Regions from separate parts of the Staphylococcus sp. FSL K6-0223 genome, predicted to be linked through region 2. Evidence: riboswitches for the same ligand, from Rfam matches in the RefSeq annotation. Region 2 holds a riboswitch; each other region holds the start of a gene.

Region 1 (7,423 bases), on a different contig from region 2:
CTTATTACCTATTTCTTATTCTTTTTAGAAACAACTTGCGTATTTTTGCCTTTTTTATTAGAAGACGGATTATGTTCTTTTTCATATTGTTCGATGAAAGGTTGAACTTCTTTTTTAGCAAGTTTAGAGTAATACATATTTGCAAAATGCGTTTGTATTACTAAGAATAAAGCACTGACTGACCAATATAAACCAAGTGCAGATGACGCTTGTAATGAAATCCAAATAATCATGATTGGTGAAACAATCATCATCATGTATCCCATTTGGCGTTGCTCTTGAGGCATCGTTTTACTAGAAACATATGCTTGAACAAAGTAAAGAACACCGGCAATAATCGTAATCCAAATATCTGGTTTAGTTAAATTAAACCATAAGAAATGTGGATGATCAGAAAGTCCATTAACAAGTTTATCTTTTAATACGAAATATAATCCCATGATAATTGGCATTTGAATAAGCATTGGTAAACAACCGAGCATGCTCTTCATCGGATTCATATCATATTTTTTATAAACTTCCATCAATTCTTGGTTTGCCGCCATTTTCTCTTCTTGAGTACGAGCACGTTTAACTTTTTCTTGAATACCATCAACTTCTGGCTTAGCTACTTTCATTTTTTCACGCATCATATGACTATTTTTATAGTTTGATAACATGAATGGTAACAAGATTAAACGTATAACAAGAACTAAGATAATAATCGCTAGTCCATAGTCGTTATTAAATACATCATTTCCTAACCATTGTAAGAGATGTTTCATTGGCTGAACGAATGTATTAAAGAAGAATCCGTCCTGCTTTTCAGGTTTAGAGTAGTCACACCCTGCTAGAAAAACCATTATCCCTAAAAACAAAGGTAGTAACGCTTTTTTCTTCATTTTTCCACCTCTATTGTAATATTCACATAGGATTCATTTTATCATACTCATACTATAGTAGAAAACAAAAAGTGGAAAAATATATTGATTAATTAAAGTATTTACGAAAATGCTTAACAGTCTTGTCAATATTCTTACTTCTAGTTATTGCAGAAATTACTGAAACGCCATCAGCACCGGCTTCAGCAATTGGTTCAATATTTGTTTCATTAATACCACCTATTGCTACAATAGGTAATTCTCCAACATAATCTCGCAATTTTGTAATCATATGAGGACCAACAGGAGCGTTAGCATCATCTTTTGACGAAGTGGTATACATAGGCCCTACACCTATGTAATCCACTTGAGATAAATCCGATTGTTGATACTCATCTAAATTACCCACACTCAGACCTATAATTTTATTTCTAAACTGCATAGCAAAATCTTTAACTTCTTTATCATCCTGACCAACATGAACGCCATCAGCATCAATATCTTTTGCTAACTCTATATCGTCATTGACAATGAATGGTACGTGATATCTCTTGCATTTTCGTTTTAAATTTATTGCTAACTGTTTCTTCTCTTCACCTATTAAAGATGATGGGCCTTTTTCACGAAATTGATACATAGTGATTCCGGCTTTCAAAGCCTCATCAAGTACTTGTTCAATGGTTCTATTTTCTGGTATATCTTGAGTTCCACAAATAAAATATACTTGTAATTGCTCTGAGCTAAACATATAAGATTAAACCTCTACTTTATGTACATATTTTTCAAATGTTGTCTCATCAATTTGATACATTTGATCGAGCAATTCTGGTAAAAATGATCCAGGGCCATGGACATGGTTTTTATTTTCAGCTAATTCTGCAGCAATATTGTACACACTAACCGCTTCAATTAACTGTTCAATTTCTGGTCGAGTATTTCTAAATAAGAAGCTTGCCACTACTCCTCCTAAAAGGCAACCTGCACCGGTAATTTTAGCTAGAAGAGGAGAGCCATTAGCAAGTTTAACAATTTGATTATTTTGTGCGACAACGTCTTCCTTACCTGTAATGACAATTGCTGTTTCGAGATTTTTATGGGCCTTTCTAGCAATTTCAACTGCATCAAGTGAACTATCACTATCTGTTCCTTTCATCGTAGTTTGAGAGTCAACAAGCGTAAGTAGTTCTGATGCGTTTCCCTTTATTACAGAAACTTCAATTTGTTCTAAAAATCTCTTACAAAATTGTTTTCTGTAAGAAGACGCGCCTACTGCCACTGGGTCGAAGACAATTGGCGTACCTTGTTCGTTAGCGATTCTCCCTATTTTCATGATATCTTCTTCATTATCATGAGTTAGTGTACCTATATTAATCACTAATGCACTTGCCACTTTGTAAAATTCTTCTGCTTCTTCAGGTGCTTCACTCATTGCTGGACTTGCTCCTAAACTAAGTAACCCGTTAGCTGTAAAATTTTTAACAACGTCATTGGTATAGCAAACAATAAGTGGATTTTCTGAACGTAATCTTTCTAAATTATTCATCATCTAAACCTACTTTCTTTAAATATGCAAAGTGATTCACTGGACCTCTTCCTTTACCAATTTCAGGCGTATGTTCAATACTCATTGAAATAAACGACTTAGCTTTTTCTACTGCTTGATATATAGAACGACCTTTAGCTAGTTCTGCAGTGATTACTGCTGAAAATGTACAACCAGTTCCGTGTGTATGTTTAGTATCGAAACGTTTATTTTCAAAAGTATAAACATCGTCCTTCGTAAATAAGAAATCTTTAGCGTTATTTAAATCAGCAGAATGACCACCTTTAATAACAACGCCTTTACTACCAATCTCATTGATAAAAATATCTCCTGCTTTGCGGATATTGTCTTCACTATCTATTTTCAAACCAATAATTTCCTCTGCTTCAGGAATATTTGGTGTTACAACATCAGCTAAAGGTAATAAGGTAGTTTGTAAGTGAGATTTAGTATCATCGTCCATGAGTGAATCTCCACTCTTCGCCAACATAACAGGATCAATAACATAAGGAATATCTGAATACTTTTTCAAATAACTTTGTATCAGTTCCATTGTTTCTTTAGTCGCAATCATTCCTGTTTTTATAGCATGTGGTAATTCATCATCAAAAACACTATCAAGTTGCTCTTGTACCCAACTTGTTTCCAAATTATGAATGCTCTGAACACCTAGAGTATTTTGAGCGACAATGCTAGTGATTGCTGCCATACCGTATACGCCACATGAATGGAAAGATTTTAAATCAGCCATTACCCCTGCGCCACCAGTGGGATCTGTTCCAGCTATCGTTAATGCTATTTTAGGTTTATTCATGGTTTTCTCCTCCAAAATCCCATTTTTCATCGATATAAGCCATATTAAAGAAATGACGCTCATGTACTGTACTTTGCAAGAAGTTTTCTTTGATTTCATGCTTTTCTTTGTCAGTACATTCTTCTGTTAAACGATCCATCAATTGATCGAAAACATCAACAAGTGGATCCATTTCAGTACTATAAAAATCAAACCACTTTGCGGTAATTGAATCTTTATTTAATTTAGGATCTTTAATCGCACGCTTAGCTATAACTGCATAGACGTAAGGACAAGGTGCCATTGCAGCTATAGTGTATGCTGCATTTTCATGAGCATAAGCATTATAATACATATGCTTAATATAGTGATCTCCACTTGGTGGCCAAACTTTTTCTTTAACAATTTCTTCATAAGATTCATTGATATAATCAGCCAGTACTTCATGTGCCTCTACTTCACCATCTAACATGAATTCAATCTGTTCGACTAAGAATTTTACATCTTGCATAGTGTGAACCTTTGGAATAAGTAAGGCATATAAGTTTGTAAATTCTTTTAAATATGATGCATCCGCTCTTAAATATTGACGTACTGCTTGTTTAGGTAAAGTCCCAGCTAATAATTCTTGAATAAAGTTATCATTGTAAATTCTTTCAATAATTGGTTGAGCTTCTTCCCTTAATTCTTGTGAAAATTTCATTAAATAAGCCTCCTTGGATAATAAAAAAACTACTTTCCAACAATGAAAAGTAGCTAAATCTGGGCATAGCGATGCTTATTTGATAAAGACTACTTTCCTACGTTGGTACTAACCAAATCAGGTTATAAGGGTCTGAATCATATCATCTCAGCCTTGTGGCTCCCCTAGTAGTTAATATTTATTTAATTCAATAATTACATTATCAAACGACTCTCACTAAATCAATTAAATGTGCTTCTAAATAAAAAAACCATCTTCTCATACTGAGAAGATGGTTAATAATCATATATTTAAATTATGCAGTTACCCATTGGCTAGCGCCTGCAGTGTTGTATAATTTAACTGCTGCAGCGTCTTGTACGCTTTCTGGAGCGTTAGCTGGAGATTGACCTTGATATTGACTTGGAGCTACTGAATCCCAAGTTGATTGTAAGAATTGATATTTACCAGCTGCGCCAGTTGATGGGTTGATAGCGTGGATGTCGCCACCTGATTCACGTTGAGCAATTTGTTTTAAGTGTGAATTTACGTTTACTGATGAACCACTTGAAGCTTGGTTTGATGAAGCTTGACTACTTGCAGTGTTGTTAGTTGGTGCACTGTAAGAAGTAGTTGCTTTAGCTTGTGGTTGTTGAGTTTGCTCAGTTTGTGGAGCAGAAGTTTGTTCTGGTTGAGCTTGTTGAGCTTGGCTAGTTTGTTGTTGTGAACTTACTTGGTCAGCTGAAGTTTGGTTGCTTACATCTTGTTGTGGAGTAGCTTGACCATTTTGTGCATAGTTCCAGCTCCAGTGAGTACCATTTGATTCAAAGTGATAATTGAAACCATTGTAATCAAAGTTTACGTTATAAGCACCTTTTTGGATAGGGCTTTCGTTTAATGATTGGTCATTTGATTGAGCTTTTTGAGCTAATTCTGCTTTATCAACGTTTGTTGCTTCACTTGCGTGTGCGTCGTGTCCAGCATTACCTGCTACAACGCCTAATCCTACTGCTAATGATGATGCAATAATTGTCTTTTTCATTATTAAAAATCCTCCTAAAAGTGATTTGTTTTCTTAACTAATTTACAAGTACTACTCTAACATCTGTATAAACAGTGTAGGTTACAGTGAAATAAAAAAAACAAGCTCTTTTTTACACTCGAATTACAATGAATATTAATTATAATTGGAATTAAATTTCTACTCAAAACTGTCATGACAGTTTTGAGATTGTATCGATTCTTAAACAAGTTTGTAATATAATTGAAATCTGTCAGATAATTATAAGTTGATTGAATGATTGATGACTTAAATATTAAAAGCGACCTTACTTTAATATTGGCCGATCAAAGTAGGTCGCTTGAGTATAATTGAAAGAAAAGGATAATTTAATTTTTATTAAAAATAGGATGGAGTTTAGGGAGAGAATTAATTTTTAGATATTAATAATTTCAATGTCGTCTGAATGATAAGTGTCTTCATCGTATTGATTTTGAGAGAGGATTTCATTATGTTTAGTTTTTGGAGACATAAATTTAATTGTTTCTACATATAGTTCGGTTACAAAATGCGTTTGTCCTTCTTTTTCATATTTTCTTGAACGCATTTGTCCTGTTATACCTACTAATGTACCTTGACAAGTATATTTTTCGATATTGGTTGCTGTTTTGCCGAAAGCTTTACACAATAAATAATCACTTGATATTTCATTATTTTCATCTTTGTAATTTCTTTCAGTTGCTACACAAAATGTTGCGACCTTACTATCCTCCTTCTCATAAATTTGAGCATCTTTAGTCAACCTTCCTACTATTACTATTTTGTTTAACATGTGTCACCTCCTTCTTGTAATACATAATAATTGACGGGTTATAATTTGGTCAAAATTACAAATACCCTTAAAATGATAGCTATTTGTAGTATGTTTTTGATATATTTAAAGAAAATAATCATTAATTAAGTTCATAACTGCTTATAATTTAATTTATTGTATATTTAAAAAACAATTGGGATGTGAAATAATGAAAACATTTAAGGCTGTTCGGTTTCAAATTGTAAATGAGAATGGTGGCGTTTCAGAATATGAAATCGAAGATGGCGTTATCATAAATAAAGAAGGTAGTGGAACAGGCTGGTTACTTGAGATTGTTATTTCAAATGAGCACTATGAAACATTTAAAACATATATGGATGATAAACAATTATTAGATATTAGAGTAGTCATCACTAGACCTGCAAATGATCCGGCTTTATTTGATGCTACGGTTAAAAATGTCGCTAATTTTAAAAAAACAATGTCTGTTGTTTTTGAATGTCATATCTATACGTTACGACAAGTCTATGCCGAAAGCTTACTAGAGGAATTGGTAGATGATGGTTTAACTGGTGAAGAGCTTAAGAAAACCTTTAATCGAATGATGCAATCTAAACCTAAACTAAAAGAAGAAAAATTTGAAAGAAATTAAATAAATAAAAAAGGAGTGTATTAGGAACTAATTCATCTAAATTAGTTCTTGATACACTCCTTTTATAATATGGAATAGTTTAAGCATCTTGAATAGCAAATGTTAGTTCACAGCTACAAGCAAGTTGACCATCGACTGTAGCTTTCGCACTACCTTTACCGATTGGACCTTTAATTTTAGTAATCTCTACTTCTAACATTAACGTATCACCAGGTGTCACTTGTTTTTTGAAACGACATTTATCAATACCAGCGAATAAAGCTATTTTACCTTTATTCTCTTCATTGTTTAACATCGCTACGGCTCCAGTTTGAGCTAGTGCTTCAGTTATTAATACTCCTGGCATTACTGCGTATTCAGGAAAATGCCCTTGGAAAAATGGTTCATTACCAGAAACTTGCTTTAAACCCACGCAACGTTTTCCTTCTTCATATTCAACAACTCTATCAATTAATAAGAACGGTTGTCTATGAGGGATAATTTGTTTAATTTGATTATAGTCAAAAATTGTTTCCATTATATTAAACCTCCAAAATGTAAACTTTGATGTTTAAAAATGATTTAATCATTAATACGCTTAATATCAGCACCAAGGTCTTTTAATTTTCCATGTAAATTTACATAACCTCGATCTAAATGTTTAAGTTCAGTAACTTGAGTAGTACCATCTGCAACTAAACCTGCTAAGATCAATGCTGCTGCAGCTCTTAAATCTGTAGCTTTAACTTGCGCGCCTTGTAATTGACTTTTTCCTTCAATTTTAGCGCTTCTACCTTCAACATTAATATTTGCATTCATTCTTCTAAACTCGGCTACATGCATGAATCTATTTTCAAAGACCGTTTCAGTAATAACTTTATGCCCATTTGCTGTAAGTAATAAAGCCATCATTTGCGATTGCATATCAGTTGGGAAACCTGGATGTGGTAATGTTTTTACATCAACAGGCTTTAAGTCACCTTCAGCAGAAACTTGAATACCGTCTTCTTTGAAGTCTAAATTAACCCCCATCTCTTCAAGTTTATATACTAAGCTTGCCATATGCTCTTTGATGGCACCTCGAACAAAGATATCTCCAC
Region 2 (7,423 bases):
GTTTTTCCAAGTACATGTCCTCCTGTATACTCCGTATCTTTAAAGCGCATTTTTTCAAAAACTGATTCAAATTTAAATACTTTTTTTATTGCTTCAATAATTATATAACGAAACTTGTAAATTCCTTTTGAATACCATTGAATAAGTAGATGTCCATTGTAATTATCAATAGTTAAACCTCCAACGCCATCTCCCTCAGCGTTAAATAGTCTAAAAGCATTAGTTCCTTCTATATTATAGTAATACTCTCTTTCTTCTAGCGCTTTTTTAAATAAATTTTCAAAGAAAGTAATATTGATATCTTCTTCTTGGCTATATGTGATTACCCATCCTAATCCTTTATGTTGACGTCCTACATAAGCTGTTGCAATATATTGGTTATTTTCAGTAACTATATTAAACAAGTCACCTTCTTTTAAATGATCGTGTTGAAAAATATCTTCTTCTTCAACTAAAGGATATTGATTTAAATATTTAGTTTCTTTGCCTTTATTTAAAGTTGCTATTTTCATTTTAATTTCTCCTATTTTAATTTTGTAACGAATCTATTGTAATCTACTCTACTATTTTAACAAATTTAAAATTCTTCACCTAAATATTAAATTAAAAAAAGAAGTGGAACACTGAATTCAAAAATGAATTCTGTTCCACTCCCTTACTCAGATTATGGTTTTTCTTTTAATTGCAACGAAAATGCTATAATTACAGGTATTAACATAATAATTAATGTAGGTGTAATAAATATTGAAAGTAATAGACCATGAATCATTATATTAATAAATTCAGTAAGCAATTTGAAGAATAGAATACTAATCATAAACAACTGTAAATAGTAAAATTTGCCTCTTAAAAAATGAGTAAATGTCGTCGCAATGTAAATGATAATAATAAAGAGTAATATTAACAGTGTAATCCATTCAATCACGTATTGAGTTTGTGATAATTCCCATTCTCCAGATACAAATAGAGCATTTCTATTATTAAATTCTATAAATGTAAATAAGAATAAGATAAAACCACAGAAAATTTCCACATATGCTGGTTTAATCCATTTAGGACGTCTCATCCACTTAGGAATATCATCTTCTTCTATATCTACGATATTTTTAAATTTACTTTTAAATTTATCGCGTTTAGATCTAATTTTATCTAAATCTACACTTCTTCTTGTCTTACGTGCATATTCTGATGTTTTATCTTGAAGTTGTTTAAAATGAACTTTTGATTGAGTCGAAACGTTTCCTTTTTGAGTTCTTGATAATTCAGGCTCTTCTTCCCCTAATTCTTCTTTTGTTAAAGGTAACGCACGGCGTAAGAATAAGAAATTCCAAATTGCCGCTTGAGCTAATAACCACATAATGATGAAGAATGTATTTACACTTAAAATATCAATAGGCTCAATCTCATTTGCATCGATTTTGCCATACAATGACAGTTGAGTAATCAAGTAACTTATTCCATATGAAATAATAATCCATAAATAATGAACTTTTCTATTTTCTTGATACAATTCATCTTTATAAACAATATATCCTGTATGAATCACAAATGGAATAATGAATATAATTGCCCAAAAACCATATACTTGAGTCATCAATGTAATTGTAATGAGGAAGTATAAAATACCAATAACTAAAAAGAAAATTGAGATGTCGTAATCGTATTTGGTTGTTCTAAATAACGTATATCCAATCAATATGACTAGAATACCAAATAGAATAATTATGACTGCACTTACAACTGGAAAGTTGCCTATGAATCTACTCATCACTCTAATTATTTCACTAAAAAATGCATTAAGAAAGTCCCATATATTATGTATTTTTAAATCAATTTTATCTTTATCTTTTAGTTTATGGATTAAAGGCAAATTGATTAAGATAATGAGACCTGTGAAGAGTGAAACGATACCGATCAAGTAACTATAGATAATCTCGGCGTGTTTCTTAAGAAAAGACATACAGTTCACCTCAAAATTAATTATATATGAACTTTCTATTCTTGTCTTTAATAAAAAATAAAATACTTCTCTAGACTGAGATGAAGTTTATTCTTTTATTAATTGGGTATATTAATTTTGTAAAGTAATCTATGAAAAAGGAGAGTTGTCCTATGACACATGAAGATGCAAAAAAAGCAAAAGAATATGAAGAAAAATTAAAAGAACAAAAAGAAGAAAAAACTGATGATATTGAACAAACTAAACAAGATGTTCAAAATACATTAGACTAATTTTCTTATTTATGTCATCATTAAGAATATTTAATGAATAAGCCTGAGACATACAAGCTGTCTCAGGTATTTTTAATATATTGGCTATCGATGGCTGAGTTGGAAATAAATCTATCCTACTTTCTTTCATTATTTTTAGAACTAATTACATTTTAATTGTTAAATATGTAAACTGTTTAATTATAATTTATTTTTAATTAAATATAGATTAAAAGCATCTTGACATCTACTATTAAAAGTCATACATTTAAAATAAATAAAATATAAATGCACTAGGGGTGTATAGCACTGAGATGAGGCTTAACCTCAAACCCTTTGAACCTGATCTAGTTAAAAACTAGCGTAGGAAAGTGTTAACTTAAATAAATCATGTTTTTAATAATCAATAGCATTTTTATTTAAATTTACGCACAACTTTTCTACGAAGGGTTGTGCGTTTTTTTAGGAGGAACTATTTTATGTCTAAAGGTTTAAAGCTTTCAGAAATTCTAGTTACTGTGCTGATTGCTGTTATTTTTGCAATCATTTATAACTTATGGTGGTTGCCATATAATTTAGCTCAAGTAGCTGGTATACATCTAGAACAACTTACATACGGTATTTGGTTTATGGCTGCTATTGTAGCTTACTTAATTATTCCTAAACCAGGTATTGCATTAATTGCTGAATTTGCTGCTGGTGCAGGTGAAACTATTGTTATGGGGAAATTTGATATTCCTACTATAGTATATGCAATTTTACAAGGTCTAGCATGTGAAGTTGTGTTTGCTATCTTTAAATACAAATCACGTTCTTTAATGGTAGCAATGTTAGCTGGTTTAGTAACAGCATTAGTATCTTTCCCTGTAGATTATTTTTATGGCTATCTAAACGAAGTTGCGGGTTGGAACTTACTACTTTTCATCATTTTCCGTGCTATTAGTGGTATTGTACTGTCTGGTATACTCTCTTATTTAATTGTAAAAGCCTTAGATCAAACTGGAGTAACTAAATTATTCCGTCCTGCCTCTCAAAAAGATTACGACAACTTATAAGGGGAAATGATTGTGTTAAAAGTCAAAAATTTACGTCTAAAATATCCAAATGGTGATCGAAAAATTTTCGATAATCTAAATATAGAAATTAAAGATAAAGAAAAAGTGCTTTTACTAGGTCCTTCAGGATCTGGTAAAAGCACATTGCTTAATGTCCTTAGTGGCATTGTTCCTAATCTTATAGAATTACCGATGAAATATGATGAACTAGACATTGATCCTAATTCGGGGGTTATTTTTCAAGACCCAGATACACAATTTTGTATGCCAAAAGTTTACGAAGAATTAGCTTTCGTCTTAGAAAATCAAAAAGTGCCAAGAGAAGACATGGATGAACAAATTAAAAAAGCACTTGCGTCTGTAGATTTAGATGTGGATAATTCAACTTTCGTAAATAATTTAAGTGGTGGTATGAAACAAAAGCTTGCTATCGTTGAAACGATTTTACAGAAAGCTGATACACTCTTTTTAGATGAACCTACAGCTATGTTAGATGTACAAGCAACTGCTGACTTATGGCAACGACTCATTCAATTATGGACTGATCAAACGGTATTAATTGTAGAACATAAAGTGGAACATATTTGGCATCATGTAGATCGAGTCATATTAATGAACTATGATGGAGAAATTATAGCTGATAATACACCTGAATACATACTCAAACATTGTGAATCGTTACTTACTGAATTTGGCGTATGGCACCCTCATGCATGGGATTATGCGCCTATACGAACAGATTTAACACCACAGACTTCTAAAACACTTTTTAAATTTCAAAACGGACAAATAATTCGCAGTAAAAATACACTATTTGAAGTTTCAGAACTAAATATTCATCCTGGAGAATGGATTACAATTACTGGAAAAAATGGAGCTGGCAAAACTACTTTACTTGAATCTATGATGCAATTAGTGAAATACAACGGTACAATGTTTTATGAGAACCGATTACTGAAGAAAATTAAAGATGCTGCTCAAAATATGTATCTTGTATACCAAAATCCTGAACTTCAGTTTATTACTAATTCAGTTTATGACGAAATTAATATTCATTATAATCATCTTGATAAAGCAAAATCGAAAGAAGAAACTGAACATCTTTTGAAACTTTTACATTTAGAAAAAGTTAAACATCATCATCCTTTTGAAATATCTACAGGTCAGAAACGCCGATTAAGCGTAGCAACTGCTTTAAGTTCAAAAGCTGAAATTGTTTTATTAGATGAGCCAACATTTGGACTTGATAGTCATAATACATTTCAATTGATTAAGCTGTTTGAAGAACGTGTAAAACAAGGACAAACTATCGTAATGGTGACGCATGACTCTGAAATTATTCATCGTTATCCAACACGTCGACTTGTCGTAGAAAATCATAAGCTTTTAGAAATGGCAGGTGAATCAAATGTTTGAACGTTGGAAAAAGCGTCATACATTTGTAGATGATGTAAACATTATTACGAAATTAATTCTTGGAGTTTTATTATTTATTTTTATCATTTTTGTACATAATTTTGATTATATGATTTATATTACTTTATTGATGTTTATATTTTTATTATCTTTTAATGGTACAGCTTTTAAAGTCATTGCTGCATTTTTATCAGCAACCATTCTCTTTGCCTTGCTATCATCATTATTCATGATTTTATATGGTGATGGTACACATATGTTATTTGAATGGGGAATTATTCATATTAGTACTGAGAGCATTGTAAGAGGTCTTCACTTATCTTTAAGAACAATTACAGTTTCAATGTTCGGTGTGTTAATTGCATTAACATCACAAATTGTAATGATTTTCTATAGTTTAATGCAACATTTAAAAGTAAAACCTAAAATCGCCTATGCATTTATGGCTGCTATTCGTATGGTACCACTTATTTTCACATCATTTATCCAATTAAGACGTTCTTTAAAAATGCGTTACCAAATGATTGATGCTTCCAATTATCGTGGATTTAAACGTATAAAACACTTACTTATTCCAGTCTTAAGCCAAAACATACGTCGTGCACATCAATTATCAGTAGCTATGGAATCAAAAGGATTTAAAGATGGGCCTCGGACTTATTATTATAAAGCACCTTTCTCATACAAAGATATTCTTTTTGTTGGTATGACAATTGCTTTACTTATTATTGCTTTTTATTTATCTCAATATTTTCCAATCACTGGTATTAAAGATGCTCGTGTTTCAGAAATGTTAGAATAATATATATAACATAAAACAAACTAAAGTAAAGATTGAGTTCAAAGATAAAAACAGTTTCAAAAACACAGTAAATTAATCTTGCTAGTATATTAAGCCCTAGCATTATAAAATACCCATAGATGAATGTCATCTATGGGCTATTATTTTTAGTTTATTTGAGCGCTTTATTTCCAATATCTTTACGATAAAATAGTTGATCACTCTTAATTTTTTCTACATTTCCATAAGCATCTTTTTGTGCTTGTTGAATAGTTTTTCCTTTTCCAATGGCTAATACAACTCGTCCGCCAGATGTAAGAAATGTATCATTTTCTTTTTTCAAACCACTAACGAAATAATGGTTATTTAATTCAAAGCCTGAAACCTCTGCACCTTTATCATATGACCCAGGATAGCCTTTCGAAGCAAGCATTACTCCTACCACATAATCGTTAATCCATTGAAAACGAATAGGTTCTTTACGGTCTAGAGCAACGATTTGTGCCATCAAGTCACTTTCTAGACGACTTAACAATACTTGCGCTTCTGGATCACCAAATCGTGCATTAAATTCAATAACTTTAGGACCTTCCTTAGTTAAAATTGCACCTATATAAAGTAAACCAAAATAGTCATAACCCTCTTCTTTTAACGCTCTAGCAATTGGTTGAGCAATATCTTTGTTTGTACGTTCTAAAACGTCATTTGAAATATGAGGAACAGGACAATAAGCGCCCATCCCACCAGTATTAGGACCTTCGTCATTATCATAGGCACGTTTATGATCTTGAGCAATACAGTCAAAAGGAACTGCATAATCACCATTAATGAATGTCATTAATGAGAATTCTTCTCCTTCAAGAAATTGTTCAAAGACAACTTTTCCATCTTCTTGTGGATATAGCACTTCTACCGCTTCAATTGCTTCATCTCGTGTATTAGCAATAATTACGCCTTTACCAGCAGCTAACCCATCCTTTTTGACTACAATAGGTAATTCGCATTCATTTACATAATTAAGTGCTTCAGTTTTATTGTCTATTTCTTTATAATCAGCAGTTGGAATATCATATTTTTCCATTAACCTTTTAGCAAAAGATTTAGAACCCTCAATTTGGGCTGCTTCTTTGTTAGGACCAAAGACTTTAACATGATTGTCTCTCAATTTATTAGATAAACCATCTATCAATGGTTGTTCTGGACCAATAATCACCCATTCTATATGATGTTGGTGGACAAATTGTAAAATAGCCTCATGGTCGGTTTCAGCAATTTCAGTGTGTATTTCAGCTAAATGAGTCATTGCATCATTTCCAGGAATAGCATAAAGTTTTTCAATAAGTGGCGACTGATGTAATTTTGATACTAATGCATGTTCACGACCGCCTGCACCTATAACTAAAACATTCATTTCTTTTCTCCCTCTATTCTCTCAATTATTTTAAATTAGTGTTTAAAATGACGCATACCAGTAGTAACCATAGCAATACCATGTTTGTTAGCCATATCAATCGAATCTTGGTCTTTAATTGAACCGCCTGGTTGAATAATAGCTTTAATACCATGTTTTGCAGCAAGTTCAACAGTATCATCCATTGGGAAGAAGCCATCAGAAATCATTACTACATTGTCATTTATTTCAATTGCGCGCTCTAATGCAATCTTAGCTGCACCTACTCTATTCATTTGTCCTGCACCAATTCCAACTGTCTGTTTATTATTACTTAAAATGATTGCATTACTTTTCACTGATGGAATAACTTTCCATCCTAGAAGCATTGCCTCCCACTGAGCATCGGTAGGTTCAACGTCTGTAACAACCTTCATTTCTTCTTTAGACACTTCGTAATTATCTTTATCTTGAACCAAATATCCACCTGAGACTGAAACAAATTCTTCTTCACGATTATCAATTGTCATATCAATTTCTAATAAGCGAATATTTTTCTTTTGAGTTAAA
Region 3 (7,423 bases), on a different contig from region 2:
TTAGTTTCTTAACTAAGCTGTGCATTTCTTTAACTCGTCTTTCCATATGATGTATGGGATTATGTTTAAATTGATAATTAAAGTTTTCATCTAAAATACTTAACTTCGTACTAATTTCTTTAAGTGCGGAAGAATACACATGGTCTAGTTCAACAAAACCTAATAGTGTATCAAATGCTGCCTCGCTATCCTGAAAGTTGTTTAAACTATTTTTGAATTCATTTCTTAAGTCTTCGACATATAATGAAGGCTTTCTTTCTACGTACATATATCTCGACCTCCGTTTTCTATACACCTCCATTATATCGGAATTGAAATCGATAGAGAAACGTTAGCCCATCATACTTTCGCCTCATTTAAGTAAGCAAACTAAAACCGCATAAGTATGAGCACTTACGCGGTTCAATTTAATCTATTCATCTTTTTTATGTTCGATGACTTTAGTTCCTCTATTGTCAGCAATCTCGTTCGCACGTTTCACGGCGTCTTGCTTTTGATCAAATGTATCTGAAGCTTGTTTAGCATCTTCAGTTTTAACTTTCCATTCATTGTCTTCGTAATAAACATGTATATTTTCATCATTTAATTTTGGATTAGCTGACTGATCTTTCTGGTGTTGTGTGATATGTTTATTCTTTAATTCATCTAATTCTTCTTTAGACGCGTCTTTATACCATTTTTCAGCTTGTTGTGTAGCAATAGGAATCACGTCGCCTTCTTTATAGCCATCTTTTAGCATAGCATTTCCGATGTCTATTGCCTTCTTACGTTCAAGTTCATCGAAATTTTTCCAACTTTGTGGGTAATCGTCCATTGTCCAAGGCATAAGTTTACCTCCCAATAAAAAAACTTTTAATAATATTTACCACTATCGTGAGTTATTAAACGAAAGGTACACTTACTAACCTTTTGATTGAGAGGCATTTGAAGTATGATGTTCTTCTTCATTTTCTGTGATATCTTTACGTGCGTGAACACTGTTACGCTGAATATTAATTAATGCTGATCGAATATAATTATATTGAGGTAAATGACTTAACTCTCTTTCCTCTAAACTACCTTGTAGTTGGAAATGCTTGGCAATATTTTCAAACGCTAAGAGATACTCGCCCATTTGCTCATCATCAATAGTTATACGATGTTTGTTATTCATCGCTCTTTCTAACATAAAAATAATTTCCTCTAACGCAAAGATACTTGGATAATAATATCGCACAACCTCTTTATTACTGAACAATTCTCCGTTGGCAGAATTATACATTTGAGTGACGTTGCTGATTTTTACGTTTAAATTTAAACGTTCTCCCTTATCTACTTCATTCGTTTCGTATTTATTTTTAGAAAATAAATAATGAAATAGCGTGGCTTCTTTACGAACTAGTTCTGCAATCGCTCCTGGTAACATTGAGGAGGCCGTATTTCTGGCAACTAAGAATATCCCTATAACAGTTATGACAATACCCAATATAACGTCGATGATACGTGTATAAGCAATTTCTATACTTAAATTATGCGAAGCTAGACCATTCAGCATAATTACTTGCGTAGTAATGAAAATAACAGCAAATGCATAGTTTGCCGCAACAAATGCTTCAGTCATCACTGCTGAAACACCCATGATTAATATTGCAATTAACGGATTAATGTTTAAGGCTAATATGCCTGACAAAATAAGGGCGCCAATAATTGTACCTATTCCTCTTGCTAATGCACGGTCAAGTGAACGGATTGTCGTCATATTTGAGAGTAATACAGTATGTGCTGAAAGTGGTACCCAATAAGCCTTTTGAATATTAAATCCTAGCGCAATAAATATTGCTATAGCCATGATAACCGTATATTGTAGCGCATTTCTGAAGACGATTGAATCAAAAGTTAAGTTTTGATAAATACGTTTACTATAGAGTGGTTTGCGAATATCAGCTTCATGTTCAATTTGATTGTCGTTCGCATGTACCATTTCATCGATTTTCAATATATGATTCAATAAATTTTCAAATTCTGAAGGTACGTCCACAGGCTTTGTCCATGGTCTTGAAGTTCGAGGTTGTTGTATTCCATTATAAATATGATCCATCATTTCAATAAGATCTTGTGGAATAGGACGAACATTTTTCTCATTTAATTCGAGTAACTCTGAATAGATACCTTGTGCTGCAGTATGTAGGAGTATTAACTTTTGGAAACGTGAACTTAACTTTCCATTACCACCTGATGTAGAAGTGATAAGGAGCTTTTCCGATGTTCTAAATTCAGTTACAGCATTTCTCGCGTATGTTTTAAACGCTTCAGGGTCATTATAATGATGTAACAAGTTATGAATTGTAGCAAAATCCGCGTTAATCGCTCTATCTTCTGCTTTAACTTTGGTAAATAAGATGGTTAACATTACAGTTATTGTCGCTAATATACCACCAATAAGAATGCCTAACCCACGTAGTAATGCTTCTTCTGGCGCATGAGGTAAATTAATAGGCAAACAATATGTTACTAAGAAGAAGGTAGAAGACGGTCCAGCTACTTTGAGTGCATTAAAAATATAATACGGTACCGCAACTACAACAAGTAAGATAAGACCAAATACTATCGGCTGTATAATCGTTAACGTACCTAACATCATACAAAGTGAGAACGACAGTGAGCAGATAATAACTGTTCTTAACATAGATTGCGTTGAGCCTTTAAACACATAGACATGTGCAAGTGTACCTGTTGATATTAATAAGCCAAAATTGAAAAATCCAAAAAAATAGCCTATTAAAGCAGGTATAATAAGTAATAATCCTTGTCTTAACCCTTTATAATAATCAATTTTAGATTTATCAACACGGGTCAGTGAATTAAGTACGTGATTCACTTTAATCTTCCTTTCTAATTTACATCCCCAAATAAGAACATAAGAAAGAACGAGACAATTTAATTTTATGAGTTGAATAACATTGTCTCGTTCATTTTTTATAATCTATGATGTTCATAAGTGTTGCATTTACTTACCAATTATAACACTGATTATTCATTTATGTTGAACGTGCGAATTGAATTATTTTTCTACTGTTCGACTTACATCTATCTTAGGTTCCTCAGTAATAAATTTACTAATATTTTGGCTAAATGTTTGGAAGTGTTCAGATTGATTGTGTTCTTCAACAGCATTTTCATCTTTATAATTTTCAACGACCACAAATGTATTCGCTTCGCTTACATCTTCATAGTGATGATAGAATAAATTTCCTTTTTCTTGTCTAGAATGTTCCACTAAGTCAGCCATTAATTGTAAGTAATCTTCGCGTTTATTTTCATCAACTTTAATCTTAGCATTAATGATAATCATTTGAATCATCTCCTCAACTTCTTAACAGTTTAATACATAGATAACCTGAAACATCATGCTTTAAACTCTTGTAAATTCAGAAGAAAATAAAAAAACATACTAAGATGAGTGGTTTGGGAATCTTAGTATGTTCGAGATAAAAAATATTAATTTGATTGTTCTTCATCTACAACAAGTGGTTGATCTGGTTTAACGAAGAACCATAGAATAGCAGCTATAACTGCAGGAACAATTAATAATTGTAATGTCATTGACCAACCTAGTTGATCTACTACTATACCGGCAAGTAATGGGCTAATTAGTGCGCCGATGTTCCCCCATAAGTTCATCCAACCAGACACTGTACCTGAGAAGTTACGACCAAGGTCAGTCGCTGCTGCCCAGCTCATACCCATTGAAATACCTACGCCACCTAAACATAAGGATAACCAAACAATTGTCATGTATAAGTTATCAGTATGAACTGCTAAAAAGATTGATACAGAGAACACTACAAATCCAGCGATGGCTATCGCACCACGCGCTACAAATCGTGACTGCCCAGAATTTAAAATTTTGTCTGAGATTGCTCCAGCTGAGAGTATTAAGAAGAACATAAACAACCATGGTAATGAACTGATTGCCATATCTTTGAAATCCACATGATATTGCTCAGCCAAATATGTTGGTAACCAAATTAAGAATAATGCGATAACAAATTGTACTACAAAATATTGTAGTGCAATTGCATAGAAACTAAAGTGACTTAAGAAACGTTTCCAGGGTGGTAAAGACTTTTCAGTTGCAACAATATCACGATGCTCAGTGATATATTTCTTCTCCGCTTCACTTACCATTTTGTGATGCTCAGGTAAATCTTTAGCAATGATTGCCCATAAGATAGCCATAACAATACCAACTGCACCAAAGATATAAAATACTGCTTGCCAGTTAAAGGCATTAACAATTGCAATTGTGATAATCGGTGCTAGTACTGGTCCAAAATAAGACCCAGCTAAAAGAGCACTTGAAGCTCTTCCTTTTTCATTTTTAGCAAACCAAAATGAGTTAAATACGGCATTCGATGGGTACATTGGGGCTTCACCCACTCCGAATAAAAATCTTACAAAATATAATAAACCGTGATGTTTAATCATACCTGTCAAAATTGTGAATGCACTCCACCATACGAGCGCTATAGTAATCATTTTACGAGGACCAAATTTCTCAGCTAACATTCCAGAAGGCACTTGCATAAATGCATAACCTAGTGAGAAAAATGAGGCTAATAAACCAAATTGTGTTTTTGTCATACCTAAATCTTTCATCATTGGAGCTGCAATATATGAAATATTAGACCTATCCATATATGCAATTACGCCGATGAGGAAGAACCCAATTGCAAAATACCAGCGTACATTACTGCGTTTTTCATTCATATTTGTTTCCTACTTCCATTTAAATTATGTTGTTTCTATATAAGATGTCGTTAAGTTTCAGAAATTCCCTGCGATGACTGTTAAAACTACCCTTTTTAGAACAACTTTTTTAAGTTGTAGCACTACAATTTTTATATAATATAGCACGTTGTGAAAACGGTTACAATAGTTTAGACGAAATTTCTTTAAAAAATGTATATTTTTCGTATATTTTACTGGAATCTCCAGTTTTAAGCATGTGATTTAGATTCACTTATATAATGGTGTCTAAAACCATATTTTTTATAAAATTGAGTAGCTTAAAACATTAAAGTAATTATTTTTTATTCATTATATGAAGCATATATGTAATTTTATGCATAAATTGAATATGATTAATAAAAGCTAAAGAAGTTTGAAGAATATTCCTAAAAATAGTAAACTGAATTCAAAGAAAACGTTTGAAATTTTTTTGATACAATTTCATATCAATCCACTGGAAGTGCCTTTGTTTAGGGCTGAGAGTAAAGAAGTGACTTTATAATTCCTAGAACCTGATCCAGTTCATACTGGCGTAGGGAAGTGGCGACAAGAGAGTTTTAGGACTTATATAGATGATTTAAGCGCTATTTCCCATTCAGGGAGGTAGCGTTTTTTTATTTATAAATTTGAGGTGATGCACATATTTATCGCAATAACTTACGATAAGACACTTACAACACAAGACTTAGAACACTTCTTAAATATCGAGGAAGGCATTGATGCCCTATTATTTCGAACGTCTATGCCAAAAAATGAATTAAAGAAGATTTTGATTCAACTCATTAACCAAGGTTTTCCTAAGGATAAAATGATTATTCATAGTGACACGGCATTATTAGAAGAATTAAACCTTAGTCGTATTCATTTTAAAGAAAATGTTAAAACAGCTTTTGCATATAAAAAATCACATCCAGAAATCCAAGTGGGTATGTCCACACATAGCATAGATACTATTTATACATGTATAGATGAAGGACTTGATTATGTTTTTTACGGTCATATTTTCCCTACTCCCTCACATCCGCATGACGCGCCACGTTCACATGATGAAATCGTAGAAGCATTAAATCTACCTATACCTATTTATGCTATAGGAGGAATTTCTGAACATACGATTTTAAAGTTGGAATATGGATTTGATGGTATTTGTGCTATTTCATTTTTTATGAATGCGTCTTTAAAAGAAATTAAGGAATTAAGAAGGAAGTGGTTGCAACATGCATGATGTACTTATTATTGGCTCTGGTGTCATAGGTATGTCAATTGCTAGACAGTTAAGCGCAACAAATTATGACATCGCGATCATCGACCGAGATGTTCCAGGTAAACATGCTTCATATAAAGCTGGAGGCATGTTAGGAGCACAAAATGAATTTACTGAAGATAACGATTTATATAAATTAGCCATTGAATCGCGTGGGATGTTTCCTAAATTAAGCGAATCTTTATTAAATGAGACTGGAATCGACATACAGTTCAAAGATTCAGGACTTATTAAGATTGCTAACCAAGAAGATGACCTCGAATCACTCACACGTCAATATGAGTTCCTTAGACAAATGGATTCTAGTGTCAAACTACTATCCAATGATGAACTTATACAGCTTACCAATGGGAATGTTGAACCAGCTTATGGCGCAATTCATATACCAAATGATGGTCAAATCAATGCTAATAAATACACGAAAGCTTTGTTTAAATCGTTACAACAACATCACATCACACGATATTATCACCAAGAGGTTCAATCGATTGATAGAAGAAATGGCTACTACGCTGTGTGTACTGACCAAATGTCACCTATTGAAGCACATAAAGTGATCGTTGCAAGTGGTGCTTGGTCCTCTCAATTATTAAAAAACTACTCTCTTCCTAGAGAAGTCATTGGAGTTAAAGGCGAAGTTCTATTACTGGAAAATGATGAACTAGATCTTAAAGAGACATTATTTATGACTAATGGATGTTATATCGTTCCAAAACAACCCAATCGTTTCTTAATAGGAGCAACAAGTGAATTTAACAATTACTCTGTAGGCACATCAGAAGGCGGTTTAAATTGGCTTTTAGATCATGCAAGCGCTCGTGTTCCAGAACTTAAGAATAGTCGTGTTCTAAAAGAATGGTCAGGTGTTCGTCCTTACACGAATAATGAAATGCCAATGATGGATCAAATTGATGATGGCTTGTTCGTTATTACAGGACACTATCGTAATGGGATTTTATTATCTCCCGTAATTGGACGCGATATAGCAAATTGGTTAATTTCTGGCATTAAACCACCTCGTTACTCAAGCTTTAGTGTGAAAAGGAGGAACAATTATGAAGTGTATTATTAACGGAGACTCATTCAGCTTTGACCAAGAACAATCAATTTATGATGTTTTAACAGCACTAGAATTAGATCCTAAGCGCGTTATCGTTGAATTCAATAAAGAATTAATTAAACAAGATAAGTATCATGAACATACTGTTAGAGAAGATGATCGATTAGAATTATTAGAAATTGTTGGAGGCGGATAAAATGTTTAAAATTGGAAATTTAGAATTACAATCTCGTTTATTATTAGGTACTGGTAAATTTGACAATGAAGATATTCAATCACAAGCGATTGCAGCTTCAGAAACCAATGTTTTAACCTTTGCTGTTCGTCGT

What was found. A riboswitch is a leader RNA that binds a small molecule or an ion and turns the genes downstream of it on or off. The one in region 2 is predicted to bind thiamine pyrophosphate.
Region 1: linked by a shared signal. The riboswitch ahead of tenA (thiaminase II) and the one ahead of MHI13_RS08075 (ECF transporter S component) in region 2 are both predicted to bind thiamine pyrophosphate.
Region 3: linked by a shared signal. The riboswitch ahead of MHI13_RS20000 (thiamine phosphate synthase) and the one ahead of MHI13_RS08075 (ECF transporter S component) in region 2 are both predicted to bind thiamine pyrophosphate.

Annotation. Positions count from the first base shown of each region.
Region 1 covers NZ_JBBOYX010000003.1:180,812-188,234, forward strand. The annotation lists gene yidC (membrane protein insertase YidC) at 9-881, opposite strand; gene thiE (thiamine phosphate synthase) at 970-1,608, opposite strand; gene thiM (hydroxyethylthiazole kinase) at 1,615-2,403, opposite strand; gene thiD (bifunctional hydroxymethylpyrimidine kinase/phosphomethylpyrimidine kinase) at 2,396-3,217, opposite strand; gene tenA (thiaminase II) at 3,210-3,899, opposite strand; TPP riboswitch at 3,977-4,075, opposite strand; gene MHI13_RS18110 (transglycosylase family protein) at 4,195-4,920, opposite strand; gene MHI13_RS18115 (single-stranded DNA-binding protein) at 5,315-5,710, opposite strand; gene MHI13_RS18120 (YwpF-like family protein) at 5,901-6,344, shown strand; gene fabZ (3-hydroxyacyl-ACP dehydratase FabZ) at 6,424-6,861, opposite strand; gene murA (UDP-N-acetylglucosamine 1-carboxyvinyltransferase) at 6,906-7,423, opposite strand, start outside.
Region 2 covers NZ_JBBOYX010000001.1:1,642,850-1,650,272, forward strand. The annotation lists gene MHI13_RS08060 (class I SAM-dependent rRNA methyltransferase) at 1-512, opposite strand, end outside; gene auxA (lipoteichoic acid stability factor AuxA) at 665-1,960, opposite strand; gene graF (glycopeptide resistance-associated protein GraF) at 2,113-2,232, shown strand; TPP riboswitch at 2,497-2,598, shown strand; gene MHI13_RS08075 (ECF transporter S component) at 2,691-3,266, shown strand; gene MHI13_RS08080 (ABC transporter ATP-binding protein) at 3,279-4,682, shown strand; gene MHI13_RS08085 (energy-coupling factor transporter transmembrane component T family protein) at 4,675-5,484, shown strand; gene purD (phosphoribosylamine--glycine ligase) at 5,636-6,874, opposite strand; gene purH (bifunctional phosphoribosylaminoimidazolecarboxamide formyltransferase/IMP cyclohydrolase) at 6,910-7,423, opposite strand, start outside.
Region 3 covers NZ_JBBOYX010000003.1:548,633-556,055, forward strand. The annotation lists gene MHI13_RS19975 (GTP pyrophosphokinase) at 1-268, opposite strand, end outside; gene MHI13_RS19980 (DUF2188 domain-containing protein) at 413-826, opposite strand; gene MHI13_RS19985 (FUSC family protein) at 902-2,857, opposite strand; gene MHI13_RS19990 (putative quinol monooxygenase) at 3,041-3,331, opposite strand; gene MHI13_RS19995 (MFS transporter) at 3,478-4,749, opposite strand; TPP riboswitch at 5,217-5,326, shown strand; gene MHI13_RS20000 (thiamine phosphate synthase) at 5,405-5,995, shown strand; gene thiO (glycine oxidase ThiO) at 5,988-7,106, shown strand; gene thiS (sulfur carrier protein ThiS) at 7,090-7,290, shown strand; gene MHI13_RS20015 (thiazole synthase) at 7,292-7,423, shown strand, end outside.